2 regions of the Knoellia altitudinis genome follow, and region 1 is predicted to be linked to the other one. Evidence: predicted binding sites of a transcription regulator. Region 1 holds the regulator's gene; the other holds the start of a gene.
What was found. The regulator LexA, encoded in region 1, represses DNA repair genes until DNA is damaged. The targets are predictions, from matches to a motif close to TCGAACANNTGTTCGA.
Positions count from the first base shown of each region.

Region 1 (14,769 bases):
TCGCGGGGCACCGCCGCATCGACCTCGAGACCCTGGGAGTCGACTACGTGGCGTTCAGCGGCCACAAGATCTATGCCCCCTACGGCACGGGCGTGCTCGTCGGTCGCGCGGACTGGCTCGACGCCGCCCCGCCCTACCTCGCCGGCGGGGGCGCGACCGCCAAGGTGGGTCCGCTCAGCACGACCTGGCAGACCGGTCCGGCCCGTCATGAGGGGGGCAGCCCCAACGTGCTCGGGGCCGTGGCCGTCGCCGCGGCCTGTGCCGCCATCCGCGAGAACCGGGGGGCCGTCGAGAGCCACGAGTCGCGCCTGTCCACCCGCCTCGTCGACGGACTGCGCGCCATCGACGGTGTCGAGACCTTCAGCATCTTCGGCGCCGACGCCGAGCGTGCCCCGGTGGTGACCTTCACCGTCGAGGACGTCGACTCGTCGCTCGTCTCCGCGGTGCTGTCGGCCGAGCACGGCATCGGCGTGCGTGACGGCAAGTTCTGCGCGCACCTGCTCGTCGACAGCCTCCTAGCCGACGAGGACGCCGACGTCACGACTGCCGTGCGCGTCAGCGCCGGGCTGGCCACGACCGACGAGCACGTCGACCGGCTCCTCGCGGCAGTGGCGTCGCTCGCGGCCAGCGGCCCTGGTGTCGCCTACGAGCAGGTCGACGGGCGCGGCTGGGTGCCGGTCGGTGACCAGCGCGAGACGCTGGTCGACCTGCCCTGGTGACCTGACGGCATACCCGAGGTCTTGGACGAGCGCACCGGACCAGTGCGTGCGTGATGACCACGGCGGCTCCGCCTGAGCACTAGCCTCGGATCGTGCCCACCGCTCTCGTCACCGACTCCACGGCATACCTGTCTGCTGACCTCGTCGAGGCGCACGGCATCGGTGTCGTCCCCCTCCACGTCGTCGTCGGCGGACAGGAGCGCCGTGAGGGAGTCGACATCGCGGCGGGTGAGGTCGCCGAGGCGCTGCGTGGGTTCCGCCCCGTCTCCACGTCGCGGCCGGCGCCCCAGGCCTTCCTCGACGTCTATCGCGACCTCGCCGACAAGGGCGCCGACTCGATCGTCTCGGTCCACATCTCGGCCGACATGTCGAGCACGCTGGGCTCGGCGCAGCTCGCCGCCCAGAACTCGCCCGTCCCCGTGACCGTCATCGACAGCCGGTCGATGGGCATGGCGATGGGGTATGCCGTCCTCGCCGGTGCGGCTCTCGCCTCCCGTGGCGTGTCGGCCGAGGAGGTGGCGGAGGCCGTGCGTGCCAGGTGTGCCGCTGCGACCGTCGTGTTCTACGTCGACACCCTCGAGCACCTGCGGCGCGGCGGGCGCATCGGGAAGGCCAACGCCCTCGTCGGCTCGGCCCTGGCGATCAAACCGATCCTCGGTCTGGCGGACGGCTCGATCGTCCCCCTCGAACGGGTGCGCACCTCCTCCCGTGCCATCGCCCGGCTCGAGGAGCTCGCGGTCGAGGCAGCCGGCACGCAGGCGGTCGACATCGCCGTGCACCACCTCGACTCGGCCGAGCGGGCCGAGAAGCTCGCCGAGCGACTGCAGTCGCGCATCGACGGCATCAAGGACTTCATGATCGTCGAGCTGGGTGCCGTCGTCGGCGCGCACGTCGGCCCGGGCACCTTGGCCATCGCGGTCAGTCCACGAGTCTGACTGCGGGCGCGCCGTGAGCCTGACCGTCCCCGGCCTGGTCGTGGTGACGCTGCTCGTCGCGACCGTCTGCTTCGCCATCGGGGGCATCAACCCGGCGACCATCATCGGCCGGGCCCGCGGCATCGATGTGGCCCAGGTCGGCTCGCGCAACCCCGGTGCGACGAATCTCGGCCGTGTCGCCGGCAGGAAGTGGGGGATCGTCGTCGGGTTGCTCGACGTGCTCAAGGGATTCGTGCCGACGTTCGTCGTGCTGCGGACCCTGGGCACGTGGATCGCGCTCGCCGCTGGGGTGGCGTGCGTGCTCGGGCACATCTACAGCCCCTACCTCGGTGGTCGAGGTGGCAAGGGCGTGGCCACCTCGCTCGGGGCGATGCTGGCGGTCGTGCCCTGGGTGGCACTCGCGGCGTTCGTCGTCTTCCTGGCCGCGTTGCCGTTCGTCCGGCGGCTCGGCAACGCGTCGGTCATCGCCTCGACGTTCCTGTTCGGCGCGGGGGTGTGGCTCACGGTGCGGGCCGGCACGACGGTGGACCGGGGGGTGGGCGTCTGGCTCGGGCTCGTGTCGCTCATCGTGCTGGCCCGGCACCGCCGCAACATCGCGGCGTGGGCGGGGCGTCTCGGCGGCTGAGGTTTGTCCACAGACGGGCGGCCGGCCGGTGGCCGTCCACAGATGGTCCGGACGGAGTTGGGTCACGCGCCCGGCGTTCCTAACGTCGCTGTATGCCGCCCCGCCGTGATCCAGATGCCGTCTCACCGCGCGCTCTGGCGAGGGTGCGAGGTGGCGCCACCGTCGGTGGCCGTGGTGGCGGTGGCCGGGACGAGGGTGGCGAGGATGCCCGGCTCGACGCCCACGACCGTGGTCGGCACCGACCGCTCGAGGTGCCGCGCGGTCCGGTCTTCGAGCTGCCGGTGAGCCTGCGCGGGGCTCGCTGGGTGCCGAGCCGGTCGGCGGTGATGGCGGTGCTGGTGTTCGTCGTGCTCGTGGCCGTCGTCTTCGGCGTGCGGGTCTGGCTGGCTGGTGGTGGTGGCGGGGCATCCCTGACCACAGGTGCTGCGACGGAGCCCACGGGGGTGAGCCGCGGGACCTCGACCCTGTCGCGAGCCTCGCCCAGTGGCTCGAGCTCAGGCGGTGGGGGCGGAAACGGTGCAGCCGCGACCGCGGGCGCGCCCGGTGCCTCCGGAAGCGCTGGTGGCGCTGGTCCCAGCGGCACCGCAGTCGTGCACGTCGTCGGGCAGGTGGCCAGGCCCGGTGTCTACCGGATGAGCGCCGGTGCGCGGGTGGGCGATGCGGTGGCGTCGGCGGGTGGGGCCTCTCGGACGGCCGACCTGACAGCGGTGAACCTGGCACGGGTGCTCGTCGACGGAGAGCAGATCGTCGTGCCCAGGCCGGGCGAGGTCGTCGCCGGGCCCGGGGCAGGAGCCAGTGCTGGCTCGGGTGCCGCCGGGGGCGTTGGAGCGGGTTCCGGCGCCGCTCCTGCCAGCGGCACGGTCTCCCTGAACTCGGCTGACCTGCCCGCCCTGGACACCCTGCCCGGTGTGGGACCCGTCCTCGCCCAGCGGATCCTCGACTGGCGCACCGAGCATGGCCGGTTCACGAGCGTCGAGGAGCTGGGCGAGGTGAGTGGGATCGGCGAGAAGCTGCTGGCCCAGCTGACCCCCAAGGTCACACTGTGACGGATCCGGATGCCGCGGAGCTGCGGGCCCGTCGGGACGCGTGGACGCGCGAGGTCATCCGCTTCAGTGACGTCCGGCTGCTCGTCCCGGCGCTCGCGGCGTGGGCCCTCCTGGCAGGCACGCTGACCTGGTCAGCCGGGCCGCGATGGGCGGTGTCCGTCGCGCTCGTGCTCCTCGTGCTCGTGCTGCAGCTCTGGGGTCGCGGCCGCCCACTCGTCCTCGTGCTGGGTGTCGCTCTGCTGGTGCAGGTCGCCGGCAACGGCCAGCACGCTCTGCGCGGCCTGGGGGACCTCGACGACCTGACGGCGGCCCGGGCAGTGGTCACGGTCGAGGCGACCATCACCTCGGATCCGGTCTTGCTCGAGGCGAGGGGCGGGAGTGAGCCGGTCGTCATGGCACGGGCCAGCGCCCATCGGGTCGACGGGCGGGGGAGGACGACGTCCGCGCACGCGCCGATCTCGCTGAGGGGCGACGCGACCCTGCTCCGGCTGAAGTGGCACGAGGGCGTGCGGTTGCGGGGGCGTCTGGCACCGCCGCAGCCGGGCTACCCCGAGGTGGCGGTGCTGCGGGTCTCGAGCCAGGAGGTCACGAAGCCGGCGGGCGTCGTCGCCCAGGTCGCCGAGCACCTGCGGGCGGGACTGCGCAGGGCCGTCGACCCCACTCCGGCCGACGCACGCGGCCTGCTGCCCGGGCTCGTCATCGGCGACACCAGCCGCACCCCGGCCGACCTCACGGACGCCATGCAGGCGACGGGCATGACCCACCTCACCGCGGTGAGCGGCTCGAACATCGCTGTCGTGGGTGGGTTGGTGCTCGGGCTCTGCGTCCTCATAGGAGTGCGACGGCGGTGGCGCCCGTTCGTCGTCGCGCTCGCGATCCTCGGGTTCGTCGTCCTTGCCCGACCCGAGCCGAGCGTCGTCCGCGCGGCCGCCATGGGTCTCATCGGGCTCATCGGGATGAGCCGATCGCGCCGCGCCGCCGGGCTGCCGGTCCTCTCCGGCGCGATCGTCGTGGTGCTGGTCATCGACCCGTGGATGGCGCGGTCCTTCGGGTTCGCCCTGTCGGCCCTCGCCACCCTCGGCCTGCTCCTCTTCACCCGACCGTGGGGCGATGCCATCGCCGCGAGACTCCACCCCAGGGTGGCCTTCATGGGCCCGGCCATCGCCATACCCGTTGCGGCACAGGCGATGTGCGCCCCGCTCATCGTCCTGCTCCAGGGGTCGGTGAGCATCGTCGGGGTCGTCGCCAACCTCGTCGCCGCGCCCTTGGTGGCTCCGGCCACGGTCGCAGGGGTGGCGGCCGCTCTCGTGTCGGTCGTCGCCGACGCGCCCGCCCAGCTCCTCGGCTGGCTCGGAGCCGTGCCCACGCTGGTGATCGCTCGGACCGCGCGCGTCATGGCTGACGTCCCGGGCGGCACGCTGCCCTGGCCCGACGGCCCACCGGGTGCGCTGCTGCTCGCAGGGCTCACCCTGACACTGTTGGTCACCGGGCGATGGCTCGGGCGTGCCGCGGTCGTGCGACCACTGCTCGCCCTCGCCGTCGTCGCCCTCAGCGCGGCGATGACCATCCCGACGCGGGTCGTGACGTGGCCTCCCGACGGCTGGCGCGTTGCCTTCTGCGACGTCGGCCAGGGTGACGCGGCAGTGGTCCGCACCGGCCCTCGGCGCGCGCTCGTGGTCGACGTCGGGCCCGAGCCGGCCTCTGCCGACGGCTGTCTCGACTCGCTCGGTGTCGAGGTCGTCGACGCCGTCGTCCTCACGCACTTCCACGCCGACCACGTCGAGGGCCTGCCCGGGGTGCTCGGCGGTCGGGAGGTCGGACAGGTCCTCGTCTCACCGGTGGCGGAGCCGGGACACCAGGTCGGTGAGGTGACCGGCTGGACGCGAGCACGCGGCATACCCGTCTCTGCCGTTGCGGCGGGGGACCGGCTCTCGTTCGGCGAGGCCACCGCAGAGGTGTGGGCGCCCGTGCGCCGCATCGCGGCCGGCTCGGTGCCCAACAACGCGAGCATCGTGCTCGCCGTCCACGTCGGTGAGGTCGACGTCCTGTTGCTCGGCGACGTGGAGCGGGAGGCAGCGCACGACCTCGTGCTCAGGATGCGACGAGACCCCGAGATGGCCTCTGCTGCGGGCGAGTTGGACGTCGTCAAGACACCCCACCACGGGAGCGCGAACCTCGACCCCGCCCTCATGGCCGCCGTCAGAGCGCCCGTGGCGGTCATCAGCGTGGGCAAGGACAACGACTACGGACACCCGACAGCTGCACACCTGAGCATGCTGAGGAGCAACGGGTATGCCGCCTACCGCACCGACCAGCGGGGCCACATCGCCGTCGTGGAGCGGGGCGACCGGCTCCAGGTCGTCACCGCCAGGTGAAGGTCAGCGGGCAGCGGCCTTCTTGCGGGTCTTGGCCGCCGACGCCTTGGCGCTCTCGACGAGCGCGTCGAGCGTGGCCCTGACCGCCGGGACGCGCTGGAGGTCGGGCGTGGTCACGGCGACGATGTGGCGGCGCGAGGCCGGGGTCATCGGGAGTGCCGCGACGTCCTCGTGGTGGACCGTCTTGAGGATGAGGTCGGGGATGACCGCGACGCCGAGCCCTTCGGCGATGAGTCCCATGACCGCCACGTAGTCCTCGGTCTCGTAGGCGATGTCCGGGACGTAGCCCGCGGTGCTCGCGAGCTGGAGGAGGTGGCCTCGGCAGCGGGGACAGCCGGCGATCCACGTCTCGTCCTTGAGGGCGGCCATGTCGACGTGCTTGGCACGGGCGAGGTCGTGGGTGCGCGGCACCGCGAGCAGAACCTCGTCGTCGAGGAGGGGGGTGGTGACGAAGGCGTCGAGATCCTCCTCGCCGCGGCCGAGGTCGGTGCCCTCGTAGACGAAGGCCACCGCGAGGTCGCACTCCCCGGCACGCAGCGCGGCCAGCGACTCGCGCGGCTCGCCCTCGCTGAAGGTTATGGAGACGCCCGGGTGCTCGGCCTTGACCTTGGCCAGGGCCTTGGGGACGAGGGTCGCCGAGGCGCTGGGGAAGGCCATGAGACGGACGCGGCCGGAGCGCAGGCCGGCGATGGCAGCGACCTCCTCCTCCGCGGCGTCGAGGGCCGACAGGACGGGTCCGGCGTGGCGGGCCAGCACGGCACCGGCCTCGGTGAGGCGCACGCTGCGGCCGATGCGCTCGACGAGTGTCGTGCCCGTGCGGGTCTCGAGGCGACGGACCATCTGTGAGATGGCGGGCTGGGAGTATCCGAGGGAGAGGGCCGCCGCGGTGAAGCTGCCCTCGTCGGCGATGGCCCGCATGACGCGGAGGCCGGCTGCATCGATCATGGATGAATCCTATAACGCCCAGTTATCAAAGGGCCAGTCCTCTGCACACCGCGTGATGCGCTGACGGACGAGGGCAGGGCGTATCTGGCGGTGGTGCCGAGCCCTCCTCTCCAGCATGAAGGCCACGATGCGAAGGCGGACAGCCCGCCGCAGCCACCACCCGGACGTCAGCTGTGACGCCCTCGGCCGGTGGCACTGGAGGTGTCAGTGCGGAGCCGGAGCGTACGCGGGCGGGTCGGCAACCGACTGGCGCTGGATGGTCACGGGAGCGCTGGTCCACCAGAGCGCCTGCCCCGGCGAGTGAGTCCGGGCCCGCTCGGGGCGACCTACGATGGTGGGGTGAGTCGAGAGGTGTCCGTGGGTGAGGTCGCATCGCTCCTGCGCGACCGCGGCCCTGCGTTGGTCCTGACCGGCGCCGGCCTCTCGACCGAGAGTGGCATCCCGGACTACCGCGGGCCTGACGGCCAGCGGCGGGTGACGCCGATGTCGCATCAGGAGTTCTGTGCGACCAGTGCTGCGCGACAGCGTTACTGGGCGCGCAGCTTCATCGGTTGGCAGCGCTTCTCCGTCGCCGAACCCAACGCCGGGCATCGGGCCGTCGCCGAGCTCCAGCGCGTCGGCGCGATCGGCACCGTCATCACCCAGAACGTCGACGGCCTCCACCAGGACGCCGGCACGCGCGACGTCATCGAGCTCCACGGAAGCCTTGCCGACGTGGAGTGCCTCACCTGCGGCGAACGCACCGACCGTGACCTCGTGCAGGCCTTCATGGACGATGCCAACCCCGGGTTCGCTTCTCTCGCTCTGGGACTCGTCGGCGACGGTTCCAGGGTGAGCAGCCAGATCCGGCCCGACGGCGACATCGTCCTTGCCGATGACGCCGTGCAGACCTTCGTCCCGCCTCGCTGTCTCGTGTGCGGGGACGACACCCTCAAGCCAGACGTCGTCTTCTTCGGCGGCTCGGTGCCCAAACCACGGGTCGAGCAGTGTTTCGCCCTCACCGAGGCCGCGCCGGTCCTCGTCGTGCTCGGGTCGTCGCTCAAGGTGATGAGTGGATACCGGTTCGTGCGCCGCGCCGCGGCACACGGCATACCCGTCGTCGTCGTCACGTTGGGCCCCACGCGTGGAGACGCCGAGACGACACATCGGATCGATGCGCCGCTCGGCGTCACGTTGACCGCCTTGGCGCGGGAGCTGGCCGCGCGGCTGGGGTGAGCCCAGCCGCTCAGATGCGACGCAGGACTGCGGTGACCTTGCCGAGGATCGTCGCGTGGTCGCCGTCGATGGGGTCGAAGGACGGGTTGTGGGGCATGAGCCAGACCTTGCCGTCCTTGCGCTTGAACGTCTTGACCGTCGCCTCGTTGTCGAGCATGGCGGCCACGATGTCGCCGTTGTCGGCGTTCGGCTGCTGACGCACCACGACCCAGTCACCGTCACAGATCGCGGCGTCGACCATCGAGTCACCGACGACCTTGAGCAGGAACAGTGAGCCCTCGCCGACGATCTGCTTGGGCAGTGGGAAGACCTCGTCCACCATCTCCTCGGCCATGATCGGCACACCGGCGGCGATCCGGCCGAGCACGGGCACATAGCTGGCCTCGGGCCGCGCGTCGCCCGAGCCGGTCGGGTCGAGGTCGGCGTCGATGTCGTCGGGAGCTGCTCCACCCCGGTAGCCACGGATGTCGCTCGGCGTGTCGGGGGAGATGACCTCGAGCGCACGGGGCCGGTTGGGGTCGCGGCGCAGGTAGCCCTTCTTCTCGAGGGCGTGCAGCTGGTGCGACACCGAGCTGGGAGAGGTGAGGCCGACGGCCTGGCCGATCTCACGCATGCTCGGCGGGTAGCCACGGCGGTCGACCGAGTTGCGGATGACGTCGAGAACCTTGCGCTGACGCACCGTCAGGGTGCCGTCGCCCGGGTCCCGGTCGGGCAGCTGGTGGACGTCGGCGTCGTCCTGGCGGCGCTTGTCGCTCATGGTTCGTCTCCTCAGAAGGCGTTGTCAGTGGCGCCTGATTGGCTTTCTGACATGAGCACAGCCTACGGAGTTCGAGCAGGTGTTTCAAACATCTGTTCGACGCGTGTCTTGAACTCCTCGAACATCCGTGCTAGAAATCGTACAAGCGTTCGTTCGAACACCGTTTCGAGCGGGACACCGATCCAGGAGGACACCATGAGTGCAGTTGCAGTGCTGGACGGCACGACCATCGGGTATGCCGCGCCGCGTCCGGTTCCGCGTCGCTCGACGCAGCCGCGCCTCGTGTCGATCCCCACCGGGGCGTCGGTGCCCGTGTTCGCGGCGCCGGCGCTGAGGGTCACCCGAGCCGGTCGTCTCGTCCTGACGACCATGGTGCTCCTGGTTGCCCTGGTGGTCGCCTTCGTCGCTCTCACGGGAGGAGCGGCCGCGTCGGCGCCTGCCGTGACGGTGACGGTGCAGCAGGGGCAGACCCTCTCCGAGATCGCTGCCCAGCACCTCGCCGGGGTGTCGGTCGCGACCGGTGTCGCCGAGCTGCAGGCGGCCAACGACCTTGCCACGGCCCAGGTCAGGGTCGGCCAGACCATCGTCATCCCCCAGGGCTGACGCACCACGCTCCGAGCCGCTTCGACCCCGGTTCGGTCCTGAGTCCTTGGATGAGCTTCGACCCCTCTCCGACTCAGCATGGAGGGCGCCCCGCCAGTCTTCGCGCGGGGCGCCCTTTGCTGTGCCCGGCGTCGTCCGCGACGTGTGGCGCACGAGCGCCATCCTTGGGCCGCAATCGGGGCATCGGGTGTCGCTGCTGGGCAATAAGTCCGGGCCGGCGGGGCTTGGACCTCTCATGACAGATCAGTCGAGTGGGCGAGTGCAGAAGGTCAAGCAGCTGCGAGTGGTCGTGGAGGCGGAGGACTACGACACCGCGGTCCGGTTCTATCGCGACGTCCTCGGCATGGACGAGATCGCGGCGTTCTCCTCGGGAGGGGAGGACCGGGTCGCGATCCTCGAGGCTGGCCGGGCGACCTTTGAGATCGCGAGTCCAGCGCACAAGGTGGCGATCGACGCCGTCGAGGCGGCGGGAACGCCGAGCCCGAAGATCCGGATCGCGTTCGAGGTGGACGACGCCGAGTCGGCGACTCGCGAGGCGGAGAGTGCTGGAGCAACCGTCGTCGCAGAGCCGGTCCTCACCCCATGGATGTCGCTCAACTCCAGAGTCGACGCTCCGGCGGGCCTCACGGTCACCTTCTTCGAGGAGACCGAGGACTCGCACGAACGGGCCGAGCGCGACGGGTTCGGCACCAACGACGCCTGACCCGATCCACTTGCGAACCAGCGTGTCGCGCGCTGCACATGGGGCCGGCCAGCAGCCTTGGCGTCTCCGCGACTTCTGGCACTCCCAGCCCGGCTGGATCTAGGGCTACAGATGGGCTGCTCAGCGAGGCGTCAGACGCCTCGCGCTCAGGCGAAGACGAGGTTCAGAGGTAGGTCGTGGAAGGCCGCCAGGAACTGCGCGGCTTCGGCGATGCCATCGCGTTCCGCGGGGTCGAGGTCGGCCTCCAGGCGGACGGTGACCGTGACGCGCCTGGGCTCGGTCTTGCGCTTGAACGTGCCGAGGTCGTGCCCATCGACGACGACGATCCCACCGGCAGCTTCGGAGATGAGTCGGGTCCGGTCCGTGTCGGGGTTGCTCCTGGGGAAGCCGGTGGTGGGATAGGTCAGTGCCGCCTCGTCGAAGGTCGACAGCAGGTATGCCGTGTGCTTGAGCGACGTGCGCGCCGTCACCGTGGGGTCGTACCAGAGGGTCTCGCCCTGGCACTCGACGGATTCGAGAGGGTGCGTCGACTGCAGCGAGCTGGAGGTCATGATCTCCGCTGTGGCAGAGCGGATCTCGGTGAGGGTGAGGCCGCTCCAGCGCTGGAGGTCGCGCTCGGAGGCAGGGCCGTGCCCGGCGTGGAACCGGTGGGTCAGCTCGACGAGTGCCCTCTCACGCGACCACGTGTCCGCCTCCGCTGCCGGGATCGTCTCGTCGACCAGGGCGTAGGTGTGCTCGGTGCCTCGGGGTGGCCCGGAGCAGATGACGGCTCTCACCTCGGCGCAGATCAGCTGGTGTGCCATCGTCTCGCCCGGTCCCGGCAGGCCTGCAGCCGCGAACTCCGGTCCGATCTCCTTGCGGGTCATGGTCCGCCCTCCGCGAAGGAGCTCGCGCAGGAGGTCGATGCCCCGGTCGACGATCTCGGGCGTGAGTCCCAGCTGGCGGTGGCGGGCGGGCATGGCGGCCTCGACCTTGCCGCCGGTGAGCGCCTGGATCCAGCGAAGGTCCTCGGGCGCGACGTGGTGCCACGTGGGTCGGAGGATGTGCGTGCGCACCCAGCCGCCGGCCGACTGCTCGGCCAGCACGGCGGCATACGTGATGGCGCGTGAGCGCATGGCGAGGGAGTGCGCTGCGAGAGGTGCGTCCTGGCTCTGGACACAGGTGAGCAGACGGACAGCGTCGGCAGCTTGGGGGAGCGGCGCGGACGAGAGGCGCTGGACAGCGAGGCGTCGCCGGATGACCCAGTCGCGGGTCACGTGTCGGGGCATGGCCACATCCTGCCGCGATCAGGCCAGCAGGGTTCGGCGCATCGTGAGGCGAGGCATCTTGCTGGCCGTCGCCCCGGTCGTTCCGACCACCTCGAAGCCACAGCGCCCGAACATCGCCCTGGTCCCGACGAACGCCAGCGTGAGGTCCATGCGGCCCTGCGGGTCGACGGGATGGGCCTCGACGGCGGGCGCTGCGTTGGCCCTCGCGTAGTCGACCGCACCCTCGATGAGGTGCCGGGTCACCCCGCGTCTGCGAAAGCCGCTGCGGACGACGACACAGACGATGCTCCACACCGGGAGGTCGTCGGTCGGAGGCATGAGTGTGGACCGCTCGAGGCGGGTGATCTCGGAGCGGGGCCCGATGTTGCACCAGCCGACCGGCTCGCCGTCGAGATAGGTGATGACGCCCGGCGGGTGCTCACGCTCGCAGAGGGCGCGCATCGCCAGCTCGCGCTGGTCCTCCCCGGTGCCGCCGAGCTCGGTGACCTCGGCCGCGGTGAGCCGATGGGAGAGGCACCAGCAGTGCGTCGTGCGGCGGTTCCTGTTGACGACGGTCACGAAGTCCTCGAACCGGTCGGGCGTGACCGGATGCGTCTCCCACACGGGCTCGGAGGTCATGGGACCCATGATGCCCGCGGTCTGCGACAGGAGCTGCTCAGCTCGTGGTCGGGCTGCGACAGGAGCTGCTCAGCTCGTGGTCGGGCTGGGAGTGGCGCTCGGCAGCTGGCTGGGGTCGACGAGCACGAGGTCGATCTCCCACTGGCCCTCGCAGTCGGCTGCGCGCACGAGCGCCTGCCCCGCGGCATACGTCCCGGAGGTGAAGAACACCTCGGCCTCGAATCCCTCGTTGTCCATGCCAGCGGGTCGGAAGCCGGCCGCGGTGACCGCGTCCTGGATCGAGACGGTGAGCTCCTCGAGTGGCTGGGTCGAGACGGCGCGCGCGTTCACGTGGCCCTGGGTCGAGGTGACGCGCGTGACCTCGCCGACCCCGTCGAAGGACAGGCCCGACGGCAGGAGCGCGAGCTCGGCTGCCGGAGCAGCGCTGGGCGCCGGACAGGCCTGACCCTCACCAGGTCCGGAGGAACACCCGACCAAGGCGCTGACGACGACGGCACCGACCCCCAGGAGCGCCGCGAGACGGGTCCGGGAGAGGGGCATTGGACAAGTCTATGGACAGAACTCACAGGTAGTTCGTCCAGACACTCGACCTAGTCAGTTGTGACGACTAGGTTGACCAGATCGTGGTCCGCCGACGGGGCCGACCCGACCCTGCAGGCAGGAATGCAAGTGGCACTCGCACACAAGAAGTGGTGGCCGCTCGTCGCCGTGACAGCTCTGGCCGTACCGGTCGGCGTCTCGGCGGCCTCCGTGGCGGAATCGGAAGACAAGAAGCGACGCACCAGCGCCGCGAAGCAGCAGGAGCGGCCCTCGGCCGACCCGACCGGTGCCGAGGAGTGGATGTACCTCCAGCGTGCCAACGCCGACGGGTCGATCCCCGAGGACGCAGTCAGGGAGGCTGTGGCGCAGTCCACCTCCATGGGCAAGGCGTCGCAGGGCAGTCCCAGCACCGACCAGGTGTGGGGCAACCTCGGCCCGTCCAACATCGGTGGCCGCATCCGCGACATCGCGGCCGACCCGACGACCCAGGGCGTGTCCTACATCGCGACCGGCACCGGCGGCCTCTGGAAGTCCACGGACAGCGGCGCGACGTTCGACGTCGCGTGGGACGACCAGCTGCCCCAGTCCATGGGTGCGGTTGCTGTCGACTCCAAGGGCGTCGTGTGGGCCGGCACCGGCGAGCCCGACCACGGTGGTGGCTCGGCCTACTACGGCAACGGGGTCTACAAGTCGGGTGACGACGGGGCGACCTGGACCAACATGGGTCTGAAGGACAGCGACACGATCGGCCAGATCGTCATCGACCCGCGCGACGACGACCGCGTCTTCGTCGCCGTCATGGGCGCCCTGCACGACACCGAGCCGACCCGCGGCCTCTTCCTGACCGAGGACGGCGGCTCCACCTGGGAGCGCGTCATCGTCCCCGGCTCCGCCGCCACCGGCGCGATCGACGTCAGCATCAACAAGAGCAACCCCGACGTCATGCTCGCGACCACTTGGGACAAGATCCGTGACGAGAAGTCGCGCATCTACGGGCCGCACTCCTACCTCTACCGCTCGACCGATGCCGGTCGCACGTGGACCGAGGTCCAGGACGCCCCGCTGCCCCAGAGCGAGACCAACCCGGCGCTGCAGACCCCGGACAACCTCGTCGGTCGCATGGGCGTCGACTTCTCCGACAGCGACCCCAACCGCGCGTACCTGATCTCCAGCACGGCCCGCGGCAACTTCAACGGCTTCTTCACCAGCGCCGACGCCGGCGCCACGTGGACGGCCGTGGGTTCGACGAGCACCGGCACGCTGCAGAACGTCAGCGGCGGCTTCGCCTGGTGGTTCGGCCGGGTCTACGTCGACCCGCAGGACCCGCAGCACGTCTTCGTCGCCGGTGTCCAGCTCGCCGAGAGCCTCAACGGCGGCCAGACCTGGACCACGTCGCAGACGCCGCACGCCGACCAGCACGGCGTCGAGTGGGACCCGTTCGTCGAGGACAAGGTCTACCTCGGCAACGACGGCGGCTTCTACTGGTCGACGCAGAACGGCGCGGCTCGTGGGCTCTGGCAGAAGACGCCGGACCTGCCGGTCACGCAGTTCTACGCGATGGACGTCTCCCTCCAGAACCCGCAGCGTCTCAACGCAGGTGCTCAGGACAACGGCTCGCTGAAGTCGTGGAACCTGGACAACAGCACCAACGGCGACTGGTTCAACTTCGTGGGTGGCGACGGGATGATGAACCGCATCGACCCGACGAACGACCGCAAGTACTACGGCTGCTCACAGAACGGTGGCTGCCGCGGCTTCGTCGGCACGGACACGGGACAGTCGGCGTTCAACATGACGATCCCCGGCCTGCGCAAGAACTGGGTCGCACCGTTGGAGTTCGCTGCCGACCCGCGGATCATGTTCGGCGCCAGCGAGTACGTCAGTCGGATGAACACGGATGTGGGCCAGCGTCGCTGGGAGCAGATCAGCCCGGACCTCACCGAGGGCACCGAGCCTCGGGCGCCGGGGTTCGGCACGATCACCGCGATCGGCACGACCAAGGCTGACCCCAACCTCGTCTACGCCGGCACCGACTCGGGCCTCATGTGGGTGTCGCGCAACGCGATGGCACCGGCAGCCGAGGTGACGTGGACCAAGATCGAGAGCCCGACCTTCCCGGGCCGCTGGGTCACCCGCGTCACGATCGACCCGCAGAACCCGAAGGTCGCCTGGGCCAGCTTCTCGGGCTGGCGTTCGGGTGACGGCTACCCGCACCTGGTCATGACCAGGGACGGTGGCAGGACCTGGTCCGACATCGTGGGCAAGCGCGTTCCGCAGGCGCCCATCAACGACGTCATCCGCCACCCCACCAAGGCCAACTGGCTCTTCATCGCCACCGACGTGGGCGTCTACCGGACGACCAACCTCGGCAAGACCTGGATCAAGGTTGGGGCCAACCTCCCGCTCGTCCCGATCAACGA
Region 1 covers NZ_JBHTDK010000002.1:9,166-23,934, forward strand. The annotation lists gene ACFQW8_RS14820 (aminotransferase class V-fold PLP-dependent enzyme) at 1-719, shown strand, start outside; gene ACFQW8_RS14825 (DegV family protein) at 812-1,654, shown strand; gene ACFQW8_RS14830 (glycerol-3-phosphate acyltransferase) at 1,668-2,279, shown strand; gene ACFQW8_RS14835 (helix-hairpin-helix domain-containing protein) at 2,372-3,325, shown strand; gene ACFQW8_RS14840 (ComEC/Rec2 family competence protein) at 3,322-5,700, shown strand; gene ACFQW8_RS14845 (LysR family transcriptional regulator) at 5,704-6,645, opposite strand; gene ACFQW8_RS14850 (Sir2 family NAD-dependent protein deacetylase) at 6,985-7,860, shown strand; gene lexA (transcriptional repressor LexA) at 7,871-8,617, opposite strand; gene ACFQW8_RS14860 (LysM peptidoglycan-binding domain-containing protein) at 8,813-9,220, shown strand; gene ACFQW8_RS14865 (VOC family protein) at 9,480-9,923, shown strand; gene ACFQW8_RS14870 (winged helix DNA-binding domain-containing protein) at 10,070-11,191, opposite strand; gene ACFQW8_RS14875 (GNAT family N-acetyltransferase) at 11,210-11,809, opposite strand; gene ACFQW8_RS14880 (hypothetical protein) at 11,879-12,349, opposite strand; gene ACFQW8_RS14885 (WD40/YVTN/BNR-like repeat-containing protein) at 12,479-14,769, shown strand, end outside.

Region 2 (14,769 bases), 250 kb from region 1:
GAAGAAGGCCGCGAACAGCTGGTAGCTCGACAGGCTCAGCCCGCCCACGCTCACCCTCCCCTCGAGCCCGGCCGGCAGCTCGTAGGGCAACCCGGAGACGCCGTAGCGGCGCTTGACCAGGTCGACGATGAGCAGCGTGAGGCCGAAGGTGAGGAGGAAGTTGTAGAGCGGGTCGAGCGTGAGCAACCACCTCACCAGGAGTCGCTCGACGAGGATGCCGAAGAGGAACAACAGGACCGGGACGATGACGAGCGCACCCCAGAACGGGATGTCCGCGACGTCGAGGAGCACGGCCGACCCGACGGCGCCGAGCATGTACATGGCGCCGTGGCTGAAGTTGACCACCCCCATGACACCGAAGATGACCGCCAGCCCCAGGGCGGCGAGGGCATAGAAGCCGCCCGTCGCCAGGCCCTGGAGCGTGTACTGGATGAATGCACTCATCGGGGTCTCAGTGACCTCTCGTCACATCGAGCAGCCGGACTCGGCCACCGGCTTGAAGGCTTCGGCGGCAGGGATGGTGGCGACGATCTTCTCGTAGTCCCACTCCTCCTTGACCTCGGCGGCGGGCTTGACCTCGGCGAGGTAGGCGTCGTGGATGACGCGGTGGTCCTCGGCGCGGACCTCACCGTTGCGCAGGAAGAAGTCGTTGATCTTCTTGCCCTCGAGCTTGGCGACGACGTCGTCCCCGGTGTCGCTGCCGGCCTCCTGGACGGCCTCGAGGTAGTTGTAGGCCGCGGAGTAGTTCGCGGCATGGGCGAACGAGGGACGCGTCTTGGTGCGCTCCTGGAACTTGTCGGCCCACTTGCGGTTCTGCTCGTCGAAGTTCCAGTACCAGGCCTCGGTGAAGGTGACGCCCTTGAACTGCTCGGCGCCGAGGCTGTGGATGTCGGTGATGAACATCAGGCCGACGGCAAGCTTGATCTGCTCGGAGATGCCCGCCTGGTTGTACTGCTTGACGAAGTTGATGAGGTCACCACCGGCGTGCATCGTGCCGATGACGTCGGGCTTGTCGGCCGCTGCCTTGGTGATGTAGGTGGCGAAGTTGTCGTTGGGGAACGGGGTGGGGACCTTCTGACCGATGGCGCCGCCGGCTCCCGTGATCTGACCCTCGAACGACTTCGTCATGTCCTGGCCGAAGGCGTAGTCGGGGTAGACGACGTTCCAGTTCTTGCCGCCGTCCTTGGTCAGCGTGCCGCCCGTGCCCTTGGCGAGCATGTAGGTGTCGTAGGCCCAGTGGAACGTGTACTTGTTGCACTGCGCGCCGGTCAGCGCGGTCGTGCCGGCGCCGATGTTGATGTAGACCTTCTTCTTCGCCTTGGCCTGCGTCGCGACCGCGAGGGCCGCTGAGGAGGTCGGGACGTCGAGGATGATGTCGGCCTTCTGCCGGTCGTAGAGCTCCTGCGCCTTGGTGTTGGCGATGTCGGGCTTGTTCTGGTGGTCGGCCGTGACGACTTCCACGTTCTTGCTCACCGCGTCGTCCTTGTGCGCGGCCTTCCAGTCCTCGACCGCCATCTTCACGGCCTCGACCGAGTTGGGTCCCGAGAGGTCCTTGTAGACGCCGGACTGGTCGTTGAGGATGGCGAGGACGATCTTGTCTTCGCTGATCTTCCCGCCGCCCGAGGCCGGGCCTCCGCCAGCGCTGCCGCACGCGGTCAGCACGAGGCCGGAGCCGGCCACCATGGCCGCGAGACTGATCATCTTGGTGTTTCGCATGTTCCCCTCCTGGGGTGTGTGTGCCGTGCCCGGCGAGAGTGCGTCTCGGCTACATGCCGAGGTGCTGAAGCAGTTCCGTCGTGCGCGTCTGGAACTCGGTGTTGTCGAGGCTCTCGACGACCTCGCCCTGGGCGAGGAGGTTGTGGCGGTCGGCGACGGTGGACGCAAACTTCACGTTCTGCTCGACGAGGAGGACGGCGACGCCCTGCGCCTTGATGTCGCGGATGATCTGGCCGATCTGGTTGACGATGACCGGAGCCAGGCCCTCGCTCGGCTCGTCGAGGAGCAGCAGCCGCGACCCGGCGCGCAGCGGGCGGGCCATGGCGAGCATCTGCTGCTCGCCGCCGGACAGCTTGGTGCCGGGGAAGTCGCGTCGCTCGCGCAGGACCGGGAACTGGTCGTAGATCGAGTCGAGGCTCCAGGCAGCGTCCTTGTCGACGACGGGAGGCAGGCTGAGGTTCTCGGCGACGGTGAGCGTGGCATAGATGCCGCGGTCGTCGGGCACCCAGCCGAGGCCGAGGCGCGCACGCTTGTCGGCCGACCGACCGTCGAGGGAGGTCCCGGCAAAGGTGATCGAGCCGCGAGTGCCCCTGTGCAGACCCATGATCGAGCGCAACAGGGTCGTCTTGCCGGCGCCGTTGCGACCCACCAGCGTGACGACCTCGCCGGCCGCGACGTCGATGGAGACGTCGCGCAGGACCTGCGCCTCGCCATAGAAGGCGGAGAGGTTGTCGACCGTGAGCAACGTGTCACTCATGGGTCTCTCCCCCCGTCTCTCCGAGGTATGCCGTGATGACCCGATCGTCCCCGCGCACCTCGTCGTAGGTGCCCTCCGCGAGCACCTCGCCCGACTGGAGGACGGTGACCCGGTCGGCGAGCGAGCCGACGACGTGCATGTTGTGGTCGACGAAGACGACCGTGCGGCCGGCGGACACCTTCTTGACCAGCCCGATGGTCCGGTCGACGTCCTCGAGGCCCATGCCCGCGGTGGGCTCGTCGAGCAGGAGCAGGGTGGGGTCGAGAGCGAGGGCGAGCGCGATCTCGAGGGCCCGCTTCTGCCCGTAGGCGAGCGAACCGGCTCGCTGGCCGCTCCGGTCGGCCAGTCCGACCTCGGCGAGCAGCTCCATCGAGCGCTCCCTGAAGGCTCCGAGCTTCTTGCGCGAGGTCCAGAAGCGGTAGCCCAGGCCCGTCGGGGACGCGAGGGCGAGCTCGAGGTGCTCGAGCAGGGTCATCTGGTCGAACAGGCTCGTGATCTGGAAGGAGCGGGCGACCCCGAGGTGGGTGATCTTCTCCGGCTGCTGGCCGGCGATGTCCTCGCCGCGCAGCAGGATCTGACCTGACGTCGGAGTGAGGAAGCCGGTGAGCAGGTTGAAGAGGGTGGTCTTGCCCGCCCCGTTGGGGCCGACGAGGGCATGGATCGTGCCATCCGCGACGTCGAGGTTGACGGCGTTCACGGCGGTGAACCCGCGGAAGTCCTTCGTCAGGTCGACGGTCCGCAGGACGGGCGTCGACCCGGCCGACGGGGACGCCGACGAGGGTTCCGTCGTCGATGGGCTCGCGCTCACCAGCACCTCCTCGTGCTCCGCGTGCAGGACCTCTGCAGGCGGTGAAGACACACCCTAGGACGGCCAGGCGCAGGCCCACATGGCGCCCGGACCCATGGTCTGGCGGGTCTCATGGTTTGCGGACCCATGCGTTGGTCGCGAGCGGCCCTTAGGATCGACACATGCACGACGACGTGGATGTGGGCACCGGCCTGCTCGAGCTGCTCGCCTCGGGGGCATCTGCGGCCGAGCTCGCGGCTCTCGACGTCAACCCTCGCGCCCGCGACCTCGCGATCCGGATCAGCGGCGCCTTCGACGTGCAGCGCCGCCGAGAGCAGCAGCTCGCCGCGCTCGTGGACACCGCTGGCGAGCTGGCCTCGATGCGCGACCCGTCGGTCGTCCTCGACGCCATCGTCCGGCGCGCCCGCACCCTCATGGGCACGGACGTCGCCTACCTCACGCTCTTCGACCACGACCGTGGCGACACCTACATGCGAGCCACGGCCGGGTCGGTCTCGGCCCAGTTCCAGGTCGTGCGCCTGGCCTTCGGGGCCGGCCTCGGTGGGCTCGTTGCGCAGTCGCACAAGCCCTACTGGACCTCTGACTACTTCGCCGACTCGCGCTTCCGGCACACCCACTCGATCGACGGTGCCGTCGGAGACGAAGGGCTCGTCGCCATCTGCGGCACGCCGCTCATCGTCAAGCACGAGTTCGTCGGAGTGCTCTTCGCCTCCAACCGGACCCCCCGTCCCTTCACCCACGACGAGGTCGCCCTCCTCGGCTCGCTCGCCGCCCTGGCCGCCGTGACCATCGTCCAGGTCCAGGCGGCCGAGGAGGCGTCGCGGACCCTGGCCGCCCTGTCGAACGCGACCGACCGGGTGAGTCACTACGCCGCCGGGATCGAACGTGCCGCGGCCGCGCACGACCGCTTTGCCGAGATCGTGCTCGAGGGCGGTGGCGTCGACGACCTCACCGAGTCCCTGAGCCAGCTCCTCGGGGGGTGGGCCCTCCTCCTCGACCTCGACGGCGAAGCCCGGAGCATCGCAGGTGATGCTCCGCCGACGGGCGGGGCGTTGCGGCGTCTCGCCGACAGTGTCGCCGGCGGTGTCGAGGGTGGTCGACTGTCGAGGCACGGTGACTTCTGGGCCATCGGCATCGCGGCAGCCGGTGAACCCCTGGGCGTGCTCGTCGTGGGCGAGGTGTCCTCGATGGACGACTCCGACGAACGGACGGTCGAACGCGCCGCCGTCGTCACCGCCCTCGTGCTCCTCGGTGAGCGCAACCGCGCCGAGACCCGGCAGCAGCAGCGGAGCGACCTGGTGGCGGGTCTCGTGGGCGGGCACGGCGATCTCGGGCTCCTGCTGCCCACCGCCCGGTCACTCGGACTCGACCTGCGCGAGCCCGCCTGCCTGCTCGCCGTCCTCGGCAGCGAGGCGGCGACCGCGCGATCCCTCGTCCTCGCGGTCAACGCCGCACTGGGTGGAGTGGGTCTGGTCGGCGAGGTTGACGGTCATGTCGTCGCGCTGGTCCCCGGCGACGACCCGGGCTCCGCCGCGACTGATCTGGCTCAGCGACTGTCCCGCAGCAATGTCGTCACCGTGGGGGCGGCTGGCCCGGTGAGCGAGGCAGTCGGCACGCTCAGCCCGGACCTCGCGGCCGCGCACACCGAGGCCGTGCGCACCGCCGAGGCCCTCGAGGCGTTGGGGCGTCGCGGCGACGGGGCGGCAGCCACGGACCTGGGCTTCGCGGGTCTGATCGTGGGCACCCAACCCGAGGTGACGGCATACGTGCACTCCGTCCTCGGACCGCTGCGCGACTACGACGCCTCGCGCGGCACCGACCTCGTCGGGACGCTCGAGGCCTACTTCCTCGCCGGCGCCAGCCCGCGGCACGCAGCCGGCAGGTTGCACGTCCACACCAACACGGTGGCGCAACGGCTGGAGCGCATCACCCGGCTCGTCGGCGAGGGTTGGCAGTCACCCGAGCGTGCGCTCGAGCTGCAGCTGGCCCTGCGCCTGAGGCATCTCGTCGGTGCCATCGCACACTGAGCGGTGTTGGGCGGTGACGCCCTCACCTGCGAGGCTGGGCGCGTGCTGACCCCCAACGACGTGGCCAAGTGCGAGCAGTGGTTCGACGCCAACGGTCTGCCCTACTTCGTCGAGGCCGGCCACGAGTCCATCCGCCGCGCCTTCGGCACCCGTGTGGTCGCGCTCTGGGCCGGCATCGCGCTCGCCGTGGGGGTGGGGGCCGGAGCCCTGGCACTGGTGGCGGACGCCTCCCGACCGGACGCTGCGTTCGTCGCCGTCGTCACGGCGGGCATCGTCGCGGCACTGCGCTGCGCCAAGGTGCTCCGCGTCCCGCTCATCGGGCGGTGGGCGCTCGCTCATGCCTGGGCGGGTCGGTCGCTGCTCATCCCGTTGGCAACGCGGGCGCTCCCGTTCCTGCTGCTGTTCATCACCTTCCTCTTCATCAACACCGAGGTGTGGCAGGTCGCGTCGTCGCTGAGTCGCCAGCTCCTCTGGTCAAGCATCGCCGTCTTCGTCGTCCTCGCCGTGTCCTTCCTCGCGCCCTCCTTCGACACGGAGATCACTCGGTTGGGTGCGGAGGTCGAGGGTGAGCGGCTGGTTGCCTCGTGCGTCGGCACACCAGTGGCATCGGCGGCGCGGGAGATTCTCGATGAGCCGCAGCTCGCCGCCCAGGTCGCCGGAATCCGGCTGCGCGGGCTGGAACGCCGCAACCTGCTGCTCATGCTCTTCATCACCCAGGCCATCCAGGTCGTCAGCCTGGCCTTCATCGTCTTCTGCTTCTTCGTCGTGTTCGGCTCCATCGCCATCCAGCCGGAGGTCATCGAGTCGTGGGTTGGTCACGCCCCGACCTACGAGACAGGTGGACTGCACCTGGTGAGCAACGAGCTGTTCTCGGTCGCAGTCTTCCTCTCCGGGTTCGCCGGGCTCTACTTCACCGTGCAGGCGGTCATCGACCAGAACTACCGCCGCGAGTTCTTCTCGCGGATCGAGGACGACCTCCAGCGCGCGATCGGCGTTCGCAAGGTCTACGTGGCGCTGCGAGCCCACCTGGCCAACCGCCCCTGACCGCCGCTGACGGCTCAGGCGGCCAGCTCGAAGCGACGTGTCGGGAAGGCGAAGTCCACACGCGGCACCCCGTCGTCGGGCTCCGGTTCGGACCAGCCCTCCCCGAGGACTGGTGGCGCGGCCGAGTCGTGCACCCGTCCCGTGGGTGTCGTGATGCGTATGCCGTGTGCTCCAGTCCCGTCGAGCCCTGTCGACTCGACTCTGACGTGCCATCCTGGTTCTTCCTTGACGAGGTTGTGGCGTGTGCACATCCCGCCGGCGTTGGCTCCGGTCGTGGCTCCACCGTCATGGACCGCTTCGACGTGGTCGGCTTCGACCGCGGGCGCGTCGCACCAGGGGACGCGGCAGGTGGGGTCACGCAGCTCCAGGAAGCGGCGGAGGCCGCCGAGGAAGCGGCGCCGCTTCGAGTCGAGCGCGACGAGGTCGCGACCGGAGGGGGCGGTGAACAGCCGCCGGAGCCACACCGTGCTCTGGTCGTCAGCGTCAGCGTGGTCGAGCAATGCAGCAAGGTGGGCGCGCGCTTCGCTACCGGGGATCGGGCCCCACCCGGGGATGACTGCCACGTCGTCGTCGGGTGCCCGGCCGCCGAACGCTGCCGGAAGGAGCACCGTGTCGGTCATGACGAGGTTGACCTCGACCGGCTGCGGCTGACCCTTCGCCCGACCTGAGAGCAGTTCCAGGGCCCGGTCCGCCAGCCAGGCACCCCTGCCCCGGGCGTCCGCTCGGGCGGCTGCTGCGGCTGCCTCCCACTTCTCCGCGGGCAGGTCGGGATCGATCTGGTGGCGCCTGGACTCTTCGGCGGTCAGGGCGACGTGGGCGCCGATGACGTCCTTCATCGGCCCCAGGATCGACAACCAGGCCATCCCGTCCGCAGCAGCACGCACCGACATCCGGCGGGATGCCACCGCCCGGCGGTTGCGCTCCGCAAGAGACTCCGCGTCCAACGCGGCACCGGCACGACGCGCCGCACCGGCCAACGCCCTGTCCCCCAACGACCCGATCGTCGGCGCCAGTCGCCGGTCCACCTCGGCGCGGTGCTCCACACTCAGGCACGCCGTCTCGCGCACGACGATCATCGCCCGCCGCTCGCTGATCTCCCCACGGGTCAGCGCGGCCATCGTCTCGGGCATCTCACCCACCAGCGCCTTGGCCACCCCCACGTGCTGGTCCGCCACCGTGGGCGAGCAGCGACGGGCCAACGCCAGGTCCGCCCGCACACTGCGCGAGTCCTCACCCAACGCCTCACGATCCACCACCGCAGCCGCCGTCAGTCGCGCCTGCGCAGCCGCCACCGCACCCTTCACAGCCTCCAGCGCGGACACCGCCGCGACCCGCTCCCCCTGCGTCAGACCCTCCGGGTCCAGGCGCGCCAGAGAGGACACCACGGAGCGGACCTGAACCTCAGGCCCTTCCAGTGCTGGTGTCCCCTCCATACCCTCATCGTACACCTGTTCGGTGACAGCCCACAGGTTGTCCACACACCAATTCACCTGTGGCACAGGGCATCTGAGCCAAAACACGGCAAGGAGCCATTGAGCGGCCAAGCAGGACCGGCAGCCCATCAACGCCAGACGCGAGGGGGCAGGACGCCCACTGGTCTGGCGGTTCCTCGAGGGCGGGGTCACAATGGCACATGGCCCTGCAGCGCACGCCCCGCACCGGGATGGTCCTCCCCGACCTCCGTGGTGATGGCCGCTCGCTTCGCGCAACCTGGCACCAGGAGCAGCAGGTCGTCGTCCTCTCGCTGTGGCGCAACAACGTCTGCGTCAGCACCTTCCGGCTCGCGGCCGACGACGTGCCCGACCTCATCACCCTGCTCCGCCACGGGCTCGACGAGGCGTACGACACCGCCCGTGAACGGGTCGAGCGTCTCGAACGGCCCTCCCAAGCGGGCTGACGGCCGCAACGGAACCACCCCCGGCCGTGCCGCATCGAGACGCGGCCTCAGCGCAGGGCGGCGAGAAGCCTCGTCGAGATGGCGTCGGGCGTGAGGCCGACCCGGTCGAGGACCTGTCCGCGCGAACCATGGTCGAGGAACTCGCGCGGCAGTCCGAAGAGGTGGATGGGAGCGTCGATCCCGCTGTCGCGCAACGACTTCATGAGGTGTGAGCCGACGCCACCGGCGACGGAGTTGTCCTCGACGACGGCGACGCGGCGCGCCGCACGACCCAGCTCACCCACCGCCGGGTTGACCGGCAGGGCCCACACGGGATCCACCACACGCACCCGCAGGCCTTCGGCGGAGAGCTTGTCGGCGACGGTGAGCGCGGTGGCGACCATGGACCCGACGCCGACGAGGAGCAGGTCGACCTGCTCGTCAGTGTCCTCGGGCTCGACGAGCACGTCGACACCGTCGACGGTGCGGACGGCCTCGATCGGGTCTGAGACCGAACCCTTGGGGAAGCGGATGACCGAGGGCGCGTCGTCGATGTCGACGGCCGCGCGCAGGGCGATCGGGATCTGGTGGCCGTCACGCGGGGCGGCGAGGTGCAGACCGGGGACGATGCCGGCGATCGACATGTCCCACATGCCGTGGTGCGAGGCCCCGTCGGGACCGGTGATGCCGGAGCGGTCGAGCACGAACGTCACGCCGGCCCGGTGCAGCGCGCAGTCCATCAGCAGCTGGTCGAACGCGCGGTTCAGGAAGGTCGCATAGATCGCGACGACCGGATGCCGGCCGGCATACGCCAGGCCGGCCGCCATCGTCGTCGCGTGCTGCTCGGCGATGCCGACGTCGAAGGTGCGGTCGGGGAAGCGCTTCGAGAACGCGTCGAGCCCGACCGGGATCATCATGGCCGCGGTGATCGCGACGATGTCCTCCCGCTCCTCGCCGAGCTCGACGAGGGCGTCGCTGAACTCGTCGGTCCAGCTGCGTCCCGAGATCTCGAGCGGCAGGCCGGTCTCGGGGTTGATCACCCCGACGGCGTGGAACTGGTCGCTCTCGTCGTTGACGGCGTGCTCGTATCCCTTGCCCTTCTGGGTGATGACGTGCACGAGCACCGGCCCACCGAAGGCACGAGCTCGACGGAGCGCCTGCTCGAGCGCCGCCTCGTCGTGGCCGTCGACGGGCCCGACGTACTTCAGGCCCAGGTCCTCGAAGAGACCCTGGGGCGCGACGATGTCCTTGATGCCCTTCTTGACGCCGTGGAGCGTCTCGTACATCGCTCCCCCGACGACGGGAGTGCGGTGCAGGGCGGACTTGCCCCAGTCGAGGAACCGCTCGTAGCCGCGGGTCGTGCGCAGCGTCGCGAGGTGGTCGGCGAGCCCGCCGCGGGTCGGCGCGTAGGACCGCTCGTTGTCGTTGACGACGATGACCAGCGGGAGGTCGGACTCGGCCGCGATGTTGTTGATGGCCTCCCAGGCCATGCCGCCGGTGAGCGCGCCGTCACCGATGACGGCGACGGTGTGCCGGTTGCTCTCGCCCGCGAGGACGCGCCCGGCCGCGATGCCGTGTGCCCACGACAGCGAGCTCGACGCGTGGGAGCTCTCGACGACGTCGTGCTCGGACTCGGCGCGGCTGGGGTAGCCCGACAGCCCTCCCTGCTTGCGCAGCGTGGTGAAGTCGTGGCGACCGGTGAGGAGCTTGTGGACATAGGACTGGTGACCGGTGTCGAAGACGACGGCGTCGTGGGGGCTGTGGAAGACGCGGTGGATCGCGATCGTCAGCTCGACGACGCCGAGGTTGGGTCCGAGGTGTCCACCGGTGCGGGAGACCTCGTCGACGAGGAAGGCGCGGATCTCCTCGGCCAGGGTCGCCAGCTCCGAACGGCTCAGGGCCTTGAGGTCGTCAGGCCCCTGGATGCGCTCCAACACGCTCACGCGCTCTCCCTCTCGGTGCGGTAGTCCATCCGCAAGAGTCTAGGTGCTCTCCCACACGCCTCCGCTCCCCGTTGGGTGCAGCTGCCGTGGACCCACACGAAACGCTCACCGGCTCCACACCCCCTTCTCAGAGCCGCGGCACGAACGCGTGGCCGTGCATCGCCTCCAGCAGGAGCCCGGCCGCGCGCCGAGCCGCGAGAAGTCGTGCCCCCTCGGCCTCCAGCGCCGCGAGCGAGGCGGCGATCCCCTCGGGCTCGACGTGCTCGGCGAGGTCCACCCGCAGACCCCGGTATGCCGCCCGCATGGCTCCCAGCTGTGCGTCCAGATGGTGCGTGGTCACCCAGGCGAGGGCGATCGGATGGCGACGCCACACGGCATACATGCGGTATTCGGACGGGCAGTGGTCCAGCAGCCAGCCGACCGCGGGCACCTGCCAGCCGGGTGCCTCCGGTGGCGGCACGCGGTCGGGCCACCCCGGAGGGCCCGGCCGTGCCGACCCACCCGGAGCTCCCGGGCTCGCCGCGCGACGCAGCGGGGGCCGGGCGGGTGTGTCGAACATGTGTTCGATGGTAGCGCCTCTCGGGCTCCCCCGACACGGCCACATCGTGGACCTCGTGCCACCGCGACATAACCGACGCTTATGCTTCCCATCAGCATTGGCACCCCATTCAGGAACGAGGACCCATGACGAGCGTCGCCTCCGGCAGCCGCGCACTGCGGCCGCCGCGCACCGGCCGGTCCAACGGTCAGTGGGCCGTCGACGGCCGCGAGCCGCTCAACCCGAACGAGGCGTTCAAGGCGGAGGACAACGGCCTCAACGTCCGCGAGCGGATCGAGACGATCTATGCGCGGGACGGGTTCGACGCCATCCCGGGTGACGACCTGCACGGGCGCTTCCGCTGGTGGGGGCTCTACACGCAGCGCAAGCCCGGCATCGACGGCGGGCAGACCGCCTCGCTCGAGCCGCACGAGCTCGAGGACAAGTTCTTCATGCTCCGGGTCCGCACCGACGGCCAGGTCCTCTCACCCACCCAGCTGCGCGTCCTCGGCGGCATCTCGACCGACTTCGCGCGCGAGAGCGCCGACATCAGCGACCGACAGAACATCCAGTACCACTGGATCGCGATAGAGAGCGTGCCGGAGATATGGCGCCGGCTCGAGGAGGTCGGTCTGCAGACCACCGAGGCCTGTGGCGACACACCTCGTGCCTTCCTCGGCAGTCCCGTCGCCGGCATCGCCGCGGACGAGATCATCGACCCCACGCCAGTGATCCGCGTCATCACCGACCGTTGGCTGGGCGACCCCGAGCTGTCCAACCTCCCCCGCAAGTTCAAGACGGCGATCACGGGTCACCCGAGCCTCGACGTCGTCCACGAGATCAACGACATCTCGCTCGTCGGTGTCGTCCATCCCGAGCTGGGGCCCGGCTTCGACCTCTGGGTGGGAGGCGCCCTCTCGACCGCGCCGCGGCTCGCCGAGCGACTCGGTGTCTTCGTGTCCGAGGCCGACGCCCCCGACGTGTGGCACGGGGTCATCTCGATCTTCCGTGACTACGGCTACCGGCGGATGCGCACCAAGGCCCGACTCAAGTTCCTGCTCGCCGAGTGGGGTCCCGTGAAGTTCCGCGAGATCCTCGAGACCGAGTACCTCGGGCGAGCGCTTCCGGACGGGCCTGCGCCCGCGCCCGCCAAGGGTCCCGGCGACCACGTCGGCGTCCACCCCCAGAAGGACGGTCGCTTCTACGTCGGTGCGGCCCCGGTCGTCGGTCGGGTCAGCGGCACCATCCTCAGCAGCCTCGGTGACCTCGTCGAGCGGGTCGGCGGCGACGGCGTGCGCCTCACCGCCCACCAGAAGCTCGTCGTGCTCGGCGTCCCGGAGTCGGGAGTCGCCGAGCTCGTCGCCGGCCTCGAGGACCTCGGACTGACCGCGACGCCCAGCCCGTTCCGTCGCACGACGATGGCCTGCACGGGCATCGAGTTCTGCAAGCTGGCGATCGTCGACACCAAGGACACGGCGACCGCGGTCATCGCCGAGCTCGAGGAGCGTCTCGCGGGAGTCGAGCTCGACATCCCGATCTCGTTGCACGTCAACGGTTGCCCGAACTCGTGCGCCCGCATCCAGACCGCCGACATCGGACTCAAGGGCCTCATCACGACCAACGACGCGGGCGAGAACGTGCCCGGCTTCCAGGTCCACCTCGGTGGCGGGCTGGCCTCCCCCGAGCGGGACGAGGCCGGACTGGGCCGCACGGTCCGCGGACTCAAGATCGCCTCCACCGACCTCGCCGACTACGTCGAGCGCATCACCCGCCGCTTCCTGGCCCAGCGGACCGCCGGCGAGTCCTTCGCCACCTGGGCCCACCGAGTTCCGGACGAGGAGCTGACATGAGCACCCTGACCAGACGCACCACCAGGCGCAGCGAGGAGGAGCTGCGTGCCCTCGCCCTCGAGGGGTCGCAGCTCGACGACACGGACGCTGCCGGAGTCGCGCGGTGGGCGGCGGCGAACTTCCACGGCACGCTCGCCGTTGCCTGCAGCATGGCCGAAGGGGTTCTCCCACACCTGATCTCACAGGACTCCCCCGGTGTGGACGTGCTCTTCCTCGAGACCGGCTACCACTTCTCGGACACCATCGGCACCCGCGCCCGCGTCGCCGACGAGCTCGACGTCAACGTCGTCGACGTCCTGCCCCAGCGCACCGTCGCCGAGCAGGACGCGGAGTTCGGTGCGCGCCTCTACGAGCGCGACCCGGCCGCCTGCTGCGCCATGCGCAAGATGGAGCCACTCGCCCGGACCCTCGCGGGCTACGAGGCCTGGGTGACCGGCGTGCGTCGTGACGAGGCGCCGACTCGCACGGCGACGCCCCTCGTCACGTTCGACGAGAAGCACGGACTCGTGAAGATCAACCCCCTCGTCACCTGGTCGCTCGACGACGTCACGGACTACGCCCTCGACCACGGCGTGCCCATCAACCTCCTTCTCTCCGACGGCTTTCCGTCGATCGGTTGCGAGCCGTGCACCAAGCGCGTCGCACCCGGCGAGGACCCTCGATCCGGTCGTTGGGCCGGACTCTCGAAGACCGAATGCGGGATCCACACATGAGTGCCACCACGACCGACCTCACCGGGTCGCCGCCCGACACCGACGCGCCCACGAAGGCCACCACGTCGTGTGCCGGACAGCCGGCATACGACGGGCACGTCCTCAGCCAGCTCGACGCCCTCGAGGCCGAGGCGATCCTGATCATCCGCGAGGTCGTCGGTGAGCTCGAGCGTCCGGTGCTGCTCTTCAGCGGCGGCAAGGACTCCGTGATCATGCTCCACCTGGCGACCAAGGCGTTCTGGCCGGCGCCCATCCCCTTCCCCGTGCTGCACGTGGACACCGGGCACAACTTCCCCGAGGTCCTCGACTACCGCGACGAGACGGTCGCAAGGCTCGGGCTGCGGCTCGAGGTGGCGAGCGTCCAGGACTACCTCGACGACGGCCGCCTCCGCGAGCGGGCCGATGGCCTGCGCAACGCCCTCCAGACGGTGCCGCTGCTGGACGCCATCAACGAGCACCGCTTCGACGGCGTGTTCGGTGGCGGGCGCCGTGACGAGGAGAAGGCCCGCGCCAAGGAGCGGATCGTCTCTCTCCGGGACGAGTTCGGCCAGTGGGACCCCAAGAACCAGCGACCCGAGCTGTGGAACCTCTTCAACCCTCGACACCGACCGGGCGAGCACGTGCGTGCCTTCCCGATCAGCAACTGGACCGAGGTCGACGTCTGGAAGTACATCGAGCGCGAGGACATCCCGCTCGCGCCGCTCTACTACGCCCACGAGCGAGAGGTCTTCAGCCGCGACGGCATGTGGCTCGCGGTCGGCCCCCACAGCCAGCCGCGCGAGGACGAGAAGGTGGAGACCCGGCTCGTGCGCTACCGCACCGTCGGTGACATGTCGTGCACCGGTGCCGTCGAGTCCCCGGCGCGGACCAACGCCGAGATCGTCGTCGAGGTGGCCGCCTCGACGCTGACCGAGCGAGGCGCCACCCGCGCCGACGACCGGATCTCCGAGGCCGCCATGGAGGACCGCAAGAAGGAGGGCTATTTCTGATGGAGCCCACGACCACTGCAGTCGCCACCCGTGGGACGCTCCTGCGCCTGGCCACCGCCGGCTCCGTCGACGACGGCAAGTCCACGCTCGTGGGCCGCCTCCTCCACGACACCAAGTCGGTCCTCTCCGACCAGCTCGCTGCCGTCGAACGGGTCTCACGTGACCGCGGGCTCACCGGCGCCGACCTCGCGCTCCTCACCGACGGCCTGCGCGCCGAGCGTGAGCAGGGCATCACCATCGACGTGGCCTACCGCTACTTCGCGACGGCGCGGCGCTCCTTCGTGCTCGCCGACTGCCCCGGCCACGTGCAGTACACGCGCAACACCGTCACCGGCAGCTCGACGGCCGACGTCGTCGTGCTCCTCGTCGATGCCCGCAAGGGCGTGCTCGAGCAGACGCGTCGCCACCTCGCGGTCACCGCGCTGCTCCGGGTGCCGCACGTCATCGTGGCGGTCAACAAGATCGACCTCGTCGGCTTCTCCCAGGAGACCTACGAACGGGTCAACGC
Region 2 covers NZ_JBHTDK010000002.1:256,042-270,810, reverse strand. The annotation lists gene ACFQW8_RS16005 (branched-chain amino acid ABC transporter permease) at 1-444, opposite strand, end outside; gene ACFQW8_RS16000 (ABC transporter substrate-binding protein) at 466-1,716, opposite strand; gene ACFQW8_RS15995 (ABC transporter ATP-binding protein) at 1,766-2,473, opposite strand; gene ACFQW8_RS15990 (ABC transporter ATP-binding protein) at 2,466-3,281, opposite strand; gene ACFQW8_RS15985 (helix-turn-helix domain-containing protein) at 3,443-5,308, shown strand; gene ACFQW8_RS15980 (hypothetical protein) at 5,351-6,352, shown strand; gene ACFQW8_RS15975 (DUF222 domain-containing protein) at 6,367-7,785, opposite strand; gene ACFQW8_RS15970 (hypothetical protein) at 7,986-8,249, shown strand; gene dxs (1-deoxy-D-xylulose-5-phosphate synthase) at 8,297-10,171, opposite strand; gene ACFQW8_RS15960 (hypothetical protein) at 10,299-10,730, opposite strand; gene ACFQW8_RS15955 (nitrite/sulfite reductase) at 10,856-12,559, shown strand; gene ACFQW8_RS15950 (phosphoadenylyl-sulfate reductase) at 12,556-13,272, shown strand; gene cysD (sulfate adenylyltransferase subunit CysD) at 13,269-14,261, shown strand; gene ACFQW8_RS15940 (sulfate adenylyltransferase subunit 1) at 14,261-14,769, shown strand, end outside.
Region 2: the regulator LexA is predicted to act here: its motif matches at 7,793-7,808, upstream of ACFQW8_RS15975 (DUF222 domain-containing protein).